Arthrobacter sp. ERGS1:01: one gene and its partner. The protein of the gene in region 1 interacts with the protein of each later gene in a pairwise test. Links are inferred from orthologs where the notes say so. Each region holds a gene or a part of one and is shown on either strand. Other genes may lie near its edges.

What was found. Proteins that work in one complex are often made in the same cells at the same time.
Region 2: the proteins of rlmB (region 1) and tsaE interact in binary tests that used the Escherichia coli proteins (3 or more experiments, as listed by UniProt). The link is inferred for Arthrobacter sp. ERGS1:01 from one-to-one orthologs.

The regions. Positions count from the first base shown.
Region 1 is NZ_CP012477.1:586,607-591,716, reverse strand. Bases 911-3,856 are described here. They hold rlmB (23S rRNA (guanosine(2251)-2'-O)-methyltransferase RlmB), read right to left. Parts: upstream 2,912-3,856; coding sequence 1,910-2,911; downstream 911-1,909. Other genes in these bases: cysS (cysteine--tRNA ligase), read right to left, coding at 3,195-3,856; glgX (glycogen debranching protein GlgX), read right to left, coding at 911-1,908. Also shown: more of glgX, read right to left, coding at 1-910; more of cysS, read right to left, coding at 3,857-4,619; ispF (2-C-methyl-D-erythritol 2,4-cyclodiphosphate synthase), read right to left, coding at 4,629-5,110. UniProt on the Escherichia coli protein: Specifically methylates the ribose of guanosine 2251 in 23S rRNA.
Region 2 is NZ_CP012479.1:3,209,248-3,212,830, forward strand. Bases 585-3,583 are described here. They hold tsaE (tRNA (adenosine(37)-N6)-threonylcarbamoyltransferase complex ATPase subunit type 1 TsaE), read right to left. Parts: upstream 2,389-3,583; coding sequence 1,780-2,388; downstream 585-1,779. Other genes in these bases: AL755_RS18480 (GNAT family N-acetyltransferase), read right to left, coding at 585-1,044; tsaB (tRNA (adenosine(37)-N6)-threonylcarbamoyltransferase complex dimerization subunit type 1 TsaB), read right to left, coding at 1,077-1,769; alr (alanine racemase), read right to left, coding at 2,388-3,583. Also shown: tRNA (adenosine(37)-N6)-threonylcarbamoyltransferase complex transferase subunit TsaD, read right to left, coding at 1-538; more of AL755_RS18480, read right to left, coding at 535-584. UniProt on the Escherichia coli protein: Required for the formation of a threonylcarbamoyl group on adenosine at position 37 (t(6)A37) in tRNAs that read codons beginning with adenine.

The DNA of each region.
Region 1 (5,110 bases):
CGCCAGGCCGTCAACCTGCCCGTTGGGGGAACCCAGAAGCATGGTCAGCACTCGCTCATGCGGGCTTCGCCACCGTTCCGGGGTCATGGGCAAGCCGTCCGCACCGAACCAGTGAATGAACGATTCGCCGCCACGGGCCGGGTAGCTGCTGGGCTGTTCGGCCAGGAAGTCCTTGCGGATCTGCACCAGCCGGCGGGTGGCCGCGAGCATGGTTTTGGCGTCGTCGTCCATGGACCAGTCAAGCCACGCGATTTCATTGTCCTGGCAGTAGACGTTGTTGTTGCCGCCCTGGCTGCGACCCAGCTCGTCGCCGGCCGTAATGAGCGGCACACCCAGGGCCAGCAGCATGGTCGCCATCATGTTTCGGGCGGTCCTGGCGCGCTGGTTCAGGATCCCGAAGTTGTTGGAAATGCCTTCGACGCCGTGGTTCCAGCTGCGGTTGTCGCCGTGGCCGTCGCGGTTGCCTTCCTGGTTGTCCTCATTGTGCTTGACGTTGTACGCCGTGAGGTCCGCCAGGGTGAAGCCGTCGTGGGCCGTGATGAGGTTGACCGAGGCCATGGGGCTGCGCCCGGACTCGGCAAAGAGCCCGGCCGATCCGCCCAGGGCGTCGCCAAATTTGGCCAGGCTGCCGCGAGCCTCGCCGGCCATGTTGGCGGCCCGGTCCGTCAGCCAGACCTCGCGCACCTGGTCCCGGAAGGAATCGTTCCAGTCGGCCCAGCCCGTGGGGAAGCGCCCCGTCTGCCAGCCGCCAAAACCAATGTCCCAGGGCTCGGAAATGAGCTTGGTGGACGCCAGCACGCCGTCGGTGGCCGCGGCCAGCAGGAACGGGTGCTGGCTGGTGAACTCGTGCACGCCGTTGCGGCCAAGGCTCACGGCCAGGTCGAAACGGAAGCCGTCGATGTGGAATTCCTCCACCCAGTACCGCAGCGAATCCATGGCCATCTTGATGACGTGGGGGTTGCCGAAGTTCAGTGAATTGCCGCAGCCCGTGGTGTCCACATAGTGGCCGTCCTTCATGCGGTAATACTGTTCCTCGGCCAGGCCGCGCCAGCTCAGGGTGCGCCCGCCCGGGCCGCCCTCGGCGGTGTGGTTGTACACCACGTCCAGGATCACTTCGATCCCGGCCATGTGCAGCAGCTTGATCATGCCCTTGAGCTCGTCCTGGACAGCCTCCGGGCCGCGGGCCCGCGCAGCCTCGCTGGCGTAGTCCACCTGCGGGGCGAAGAATCCCAGCGAGTTGTAGCCCCAATAGTTGCGCATGCCGGTGCCGTGCAGGTGGGGTTCGTCGATGTGGAAGTGGATGGGCAGCAGTTCGACGGCGGTCACGCCCAGATCCTGCAGGTGCTTGATCATGACGGGGTGGGCCATGCCGGCGTAGGTGCCGCGGATTTCCTCGGGGATGTCCGGGTGCAGCATGGTTTGGCCGCGCACGTGGGCCTCGTAGAACACCGTGTTGCGCCACGGGGTGTTGGGCCGGGTCACGGTGCCCCAGTCAAAGCCCGACTGCATGCGCACGGAGGCGAACCGCACCGTGCCGTCGGCGGCGGTCTGTTCGTCGATGTAGCGCCCGTACGGGTCCAGCAGCAGCTGCACCGTTTCCGGGTCCAGTTCCGTGATGTCGGTGGCGCCGTCGCGGGCGCCAACGTAGAAACCGTAGCGGCTGCCCACCGGCATGTCCGCCACGAGTCCGTGATGGACGCCGTCGGTCACGTCCGGCAGCACCATGGCCTTCCAGTCCCCGCCGGGGCGCTGGTGGCACACCACCACCCGGGCGGAGGTGGGCGAGTAAACGGCCACGTTGACGGTGTCCGCGACGGTTTCCCCGGGGCGGACGCTGACACCCAGCGGGAAACGGCGCGACAATGCCGTCCCGAGGGTGCCCACGGTTTCTACTGCTGTCACCGGCATATTACGCCTGGGTTGCGCGCTGTTTTGAGATCTCGTACAGGCTGATGCCGACGGCCATGGAGGCGTTCAGGGACTCCATGTCCGAGTTGATCGGGATGGAGACGATCTGGTCGCAGTTCTCCCGCACCAGGCGGGAGAGGCCCTTGCCTTCGGAGCCGACCACGAGACAGATCGGGTCCGTGGCCACGCTGATGTCGGGCAGCGAAACGTCGCCGTCGCCGTCGAGCCCCAGCACAAAGTAGCCCATCTTCTGGAACGCGCCGATGGCACGGTTCAGGTTGGGGGCCTTGGCCACGGGGACGCGCACGGCGGCACCGGCGCTGGTCTTCCAGGCCGCGGCCGTCACGCCGGCGCTGCGGCGTTCGGGAATGACCACGATCTGGCCGGAGAAGGCCGAAACGCTGCGGATGATGGCGCCAAGGTTGCGGGTGTCGGTGATTCCGTCCAGGGCGACGATCAGCGGGGCGTTGGCGATGTGCCCCTTCTTCCACTTGGCCATGACCTCGGAGGCCATGTCCACGGCGTCCTCGTACTCGTACGGCGGGATCTGCAGGACCAGGCCCTGGTGGATGGCGTCCTCGGTCAGGCGGTCCAGCTCGGGCTTCTGTGCCTCGAGCAGCGGGATGCCGCGTTCGGCGGCCAGCTTGATGGATTCGCGGACGCGCTCGTCCATGTCAACGCGGACGGCCACGTAGAGGACCTTCGCGGGGATGCCGGCGCGCAGTGCCTCGACCACGGAGTTGCGGCCCGTGACGAGCTCTTCGGTGGCACGGCCCTTGGGACCGCTGGGGCGGCGGGTGGCGCCGCGGGGTGCGTCGCCGTGCTTGGCTGCGGAGCGTTCGGCCAGCTCCTTGTTCTTGAACGCCTTGTGGTAGGTGCGTTCCGACGCCTTCGGCGTGGGGCCCTTGCCTTCGAGCGCCTTCCGACCATGACCACCGGTACCGACGCTGGGGCCCTTCTTGAGCTTGCGTACTGCGCCGGGGCGTGAACTATTGGTGGCCATGGTAAAACCCTTAAGATTGGTGCGGCGCCCGCGTTTCAGCGGCTCCGAAGTCGTCAAACATACCTGCTCGTGAACGCATTTTAGGCACACGAGATAACGGGAAAGTGCAAACCCATAGCTATCAGTTTACGGCCTGCATGCAAATTTGTGGATATCGGGGGACAAACGTGCGCAGTCTCACGTGGGGCCGTTGGGTGCCACGGTGATACCGCGTTCCCGAAATCACCGCCAAAAGTGATACCGCGTCCGCTAAAAGGGGACCAAAGGTGATACCGCGTCGGGGCTAGCGCTTGATGGACCAGGTGGAGCCGTTGGCGGAGTCGGCAATTTCGATGCCGGCCGCCGCGAGGACGTCGCGGATGGCGTCCGATTCCGGCCAATTCTTCTCCGCCCGGGCCTTCGCGCGGGCGGCCAGCTGGGCCTTGACGAGGACGTCGAGCGCGTTGACCATGGACTCCGAACCGGCCGACTCGAACCACTGTGCATCCAGCGGATTGATGCCCAGGGCGTCCGTCATGGACACGGCCGCCAGGAACGCGGCCTCGGCGCCGTCGCGGTCCTTGGCGGCCAGCGCGGTGTTGCCCGCGCGGACGGTTTCGTGCAGCACGGCCAGGGCCGCGGGGATGTTCAGGTCGTCGTCCATGGCGTCGCGGAACGCCGCCGGCAGCGAAAGGTTCCTCATGTATCCGAACGCGCCGTCCGGATACACATAGGCCAGGGCGGCGCGCACGAACGTTTCGATGCGTTCGACGGCGGCCGCGGCCTCCGTGAGCGAGCCGGGCCGGTAGTCCAGCACCGAGCGGTAGTGGGCCTGGCCCAGGTAGTACCGGACCACGAGGGGCCGGGCGATTTCGAGCATTTCGCGCGGGTTGATCGTGTTGCCGATGGACTTGGACATTTTTTCACCCTCGTAGGTGACCATGCCGTTGTGCATCCAGAAGTTGGCGAAGCCGTGGCCGGCGGCCTGGGACTGGGCCATCTCGTTTTCGTGGTGCGGGAACCTCAGGTCGAGCCCGCCGCCGTGGATGTCGAACTCGGTGCCGAGGTACTTGGTGACCATGGCGGAGCATTCCAGGTGCCAGCCGGGACGGCCCGCACCCCAGGGGGACTCCCACTTGGCGGTCTCCGGCTCGCCTTCCTTGAAGCCCTTCCACAACGCAAAGTCGCGGGGATCGCGCTTGCCCCGGGGGTCGGCGTCGGGCGCGGCCTGCATGTCGTCAATGTTCTGCCGGGTCAGGGAGCCGTACTTTTTCCAGGAGCGGACGTCAAAGTAGACGTCGCCGGAATCGTCCAGGGCCGGGTAGGCGTGGCCGCGCTCGATGAGGAGCGCAATGAGGGCGTGCATCTCGGGGATGTGCCCCGTGGCGCGCGGCTCGTAGGTGGGCTTGAGGATGCCCAGGGCGTCATAGGCGTCCTCGAAGGCCTGCTCAAAACGGTAGGCCAGAGCCCACCAGGGTTCGTCGTTCTCGAGGGCCTTGAGAAGGATCTTGTCGTCGATGTCCGTCACGTTGCGGACCACGGTGACCTCATAGCCGCTGACCTGCAGCCAGCGGGTCAGCTGGTCGAAGGCCAGGGCGGAACGGACGTGCCCGATGTGCGGTTCGCCCTGGACCGTGGCGCCGCAGTAGTACAGCGAGGCCTTCCCGTCTTTGAGCGGAACGAAGTCGCGTACGGCGGCGGTGGCGGAGTCATGGAAGCGCAGGGTCACGGCTCTAGGTTACCTTTCGGCGGAAAGGTTCACGGACGGCGGGCCGCCGGCCGGGCTTCCGGTGTGCACCACGAGGGCGGTGGCCATGGCCGCGATGCCCTCGCCCCGTCCGGGGAAGCCCAGTGCGTCGGAGGTGGTTGCGCTGACGGACACGGGCGCGCCGGCCGCCGCGCTGAGGGCTGCCTCGGCCTCGTGTCGGCGCGGGCTGAACTTGGGCCGGTTGCCGACGAACTGGACGGCCACGTTGCCGATCTCAAAACCGGCGTCCCGGACGATCCGCGCGGCCTCCGCCAGCAGGGTCACCCCGCTGGCGCCCTTGTATTGGGGACGGTCGGTGCCAAAGTGCGTACCAAGGTCGCCCACTCCGGCGGCGGAGAACAAGGCGTCGGCGGCCGCATGGGCCACGGCATCGCCGTCGGAGTGTCCGGAGAGTCCGCGCTCGCCCTCCCACAACAGTCCGGCCAGCCACAGCGGCGCGGGGTCGTCCAACG
Region 2 (3,583 bases), on another replicon or contig:
CGGCGTCGTCGATCGTGGCACCCAGCAGTTCGACGTCGTCGGCAATGCTGCGCACCCGCAGGATCTCGGTGTGGCCGCCGGAGACCAGCAAGGCGCCCAGGTTTTCCGGCAGCCCGCCGGGCCCCGTCGACAGGGCCGCCGCCTTGGCCGCGATGGACTCATCGAGCAGGCCGACGCCCACGTGCGCCACGAGGTGGTTGATCGCGTAGAGCGGTTTGCCCGTGGCCAGGGCCAGCGCCTTGGCCGCGCTGACGCCCACCATGAGGGCGCCTGCCAGGCCGGGGCCGCTCGTGACGGCGATCGCGTCGACGTCCTCGAGCCTCACTCCGGCGTCGGCCAGGGCCTGCTGGAGGGTGGGCACAAAAGCGTCGAGGTGCGCGCGGGAGGCGATCTCGGGAATGACCCCGCCAAAGCGCACGTGCTCCGCCATGGACGAGGACACCGTGTTGGTCAGCAGCTCGGTGCCGCGCACCAGCCCCACGCCCGTCTCGTCGCAGGAGGATTCAATCCCCAGGATCAGCGGATTTGCGTGGCTCATGGCTGTTCTTTCCCGTCAGTGTCTGGTGTGCCGGCGTCGTCGGCTTCCGTCAGGGACAGGCGCATGATCAGCCCGTCCGATCCGTCCCGGTAGTAGCGCCGGCGCGTGTGGATGTGCTCGAAGCCCAGCCGCCGGTAGAGTTCCTGGGCACGGGGGTTGACGGAGCTGACCTCCAGCATGATGTCCGTGGCTCCGCGCCGCCCGGCCTCGCCGATCAGCTCGGCCATCATGGCCCGGGCGAACCCACGCCCCTCGAACTCGGGCAGGACGCCGATGGTTTGGATGTCGCCGATCGGTGCCACGCACATCAGGCCGGCGTAGCCGACGATCTGCGGGCTTCCGCCCGGACTGGACGACGGCACCTCGGCAATAACGTAGCGGCGGGTTTCGGGCTGCGCGAGTTCGTCGACGAACATGTGCCGCGGCCAGCAGTCGACGCCGAACAGCTGCGCGTCGAGTGCCGTGATGAAATCAATGTCCGCCGCCGTCATGTTGCGCAGGCTCATCGGAGACTGCCCATTCGGTGGGGTTGGGGTGCTCACAGGGCGCGCTTCCGCGGCCCGGGCACCTTGGCGTCGGACTCGCGCAGGTACAGCGGTGTGGTGTCCGGGAGTGCTTCGCCGCGCTGGATCTTGCGGGCCGCCATGAGGCCCAGCGAGCGGGCCGTGGGCTGCCGTTCGGCCAGGGCGGCGTCGACCCGGCAGCCGTTGGCGGCCAGCACCTCCGAGTAGATCCCGGCACCGGCGCCGTGGACCGTGACGCCGCGGATGTCCTCCGCGGACCCCACCACGGGACCGTGCAGCAGTTCGCCGTCGGGCGCGTACCGGGCCCAATACACTTCCCTGCGCCGGGCGTCGGTGGCCACCACGAACTCGCCGCCGTCGCCGGTTCCGCCGTCCACGACGTCCCAGGCCAGCGCCTCAAGGCTCATGAGCCCGTGCAGGGGCACACCCCAGGTGAAGGCGAGCGTGCGGGCCATCGCGATGCCCGAGCGCAGCCCGGTGAACGGACCCGGCCCCACACCCACCACAATGGCGTCGAGTTGGGGGCCTTCCGTCACGGGATCCGCAAAGAGGGCTTTCACGCCCGGGGCCAGCACCTCGGCGTGGCTGCGGGTGTCCGCGGTGGCAAATTCGGCCTCGACGACGGCGTCCCGGCCGGGGCTGGACGGGTCAAGGCGCAGGATCGCCGCGCTGGCCACGGCGGAGGTGTCAATGGTGAGGATACGCACGGCCCTAAGCCTATTCCACTGCCGTCAACGGGTTGGCGAGTCCGCCGAGGTCGACGCCGTCCCAGCGCGGCCCCACGGCGCGCAGGCGCAGGAGGCGCGGTTCGTCATCGTCGTCGTCGGAGTCGGCGTCAAAGTCGAAGTCGAGGTCGAATCCGGCGTCATCGGCGCCGTCGTCGGCCGGGGTGAACTCGGCCGGCATCCGGGGGACGTCGCCCGTGGCGCGGACCAGCTCGATCTCCAGCCGGCTGGCGGCCAGGTGCTCCACCCGATCGGCACCCCATTCCACCACCGTGATGGCCGAATCCATGGTGTTTTCCAGGTCGATGTCGTCAATTTCCGCGGGCGTGCCGAGCCGGTAGGCGTCCACATGCACCAGGTCCGGGCCGCCCGGGTTGGGGCCGTCGGCGAGGTTGGGGTGGATGCGCACCAGCACGAACGTGGGCGAGATGATGCCCGGGCGCACGCCAAGGCTGCGGCCCAGGCCCTGCGTGAAGGTGGTCTTGCCGGCGCCCAGCTCGCCGCTGAGGACCAGCAGGTCGCCTGCGCGCAGCAACCTGGCCAGGTTCTCGGCGATGAGCTGCGTTTGTTCGGCGGTTGTGGTGGCAAACTCCCACACCATCAGGCACCGCCCGCGAGCGTCGTGTCGGGGCCGCCCACATAGCTGCGGGGCACGCGCTGGCTGATCCGGGTGACCACCTCGTAGTTGATGGTTCCGGCGGCGTCGGCCCACTGCTCCACGACGGGCCCGCCGTCGGCGCCGTTGCCAAACAGGACTGCCGTGGCGCCCAGCGCGGAGCCCGGCACCTGGGCGTCACCGAAGCCGGCCCGGGCGTCGGGACCGAGGTCGATGACCATCTGGTCCATGGCGATGCGCCCCACCACGGGGTAGGTGACGCCGTTGACCCGGACTGGCCCGCCCGTGGCCACGCGCGGGATCCCGTCGGCGTAGCCCAGCGGGATCAGGCCCAGCGTGGTGGGTTCGGTGGTGACGTGGTTGAGCCCGTAGGAGACGCCCTGGCCGGCGGGCACGTCCTTGCACAGGGCCACCCGGGTTTGCAGGGTCATGGCCGGAATCAGGCCCAGCTGGGCGGACGTTTGGTCTTCGAAGGGTGAAAGTCCGTACAGGCCCAGGCCCGCGCGCACCATGTCGAAGTGCGAGTCGGGGCGGGAGAGGACGGCCGGGGTGTTGGCGATGTGGCGCACCTCCAGGTCGGCGCCGGCGTCCTCGGCCACGGCCACGGCTTCACGGAAGCGCTGAATCTGCTCATCGGTTTCAGGGCGGTGCGGCTCATCAGCCACGGCGAAGTGGCTAAACACGCCCACCACGCGCAGCAGGCCCTCGTCCTGGTAGGCGATGGCGTCGGCCACGAGCGCGTCCCAGTCGGCCAGGGAGCAGCCGTTGCGGCCCAGGCCGGTGTCGATCTTGAGGTGGATCCGGGCCGGATGCTCCTGCTCGCGGGCGGTCGCGGCAATGTGCGCCAGTTCCCATCCCGAGCAGCCAAGGTCGATGCCCTGCGCCACGGCGGCGGCAAAGTCGGTGGACGGCGTGTGCAGCCAGGCCAGGACCGGGACGTCGATGCCCGCCTCGCGCAGGCGCAGGGCCTCGCTGACGTGGGCGGTGCCCAGCCATTCCGCGCCGGCGGCCACGGCTGTGCGGGCCACGGGGATCATGCCGTGCCCGTAGGCGTCGGCCTTCACCACGGCCATGAGCTTGGCGGGCGCGACGATGGAACGGAGCCGGCCAACATTGTGGGTAATGGCGGAAAGATCGATGACGGCTTGCCGTTCGGGGACGGCATCGCCGGCCGGAACGG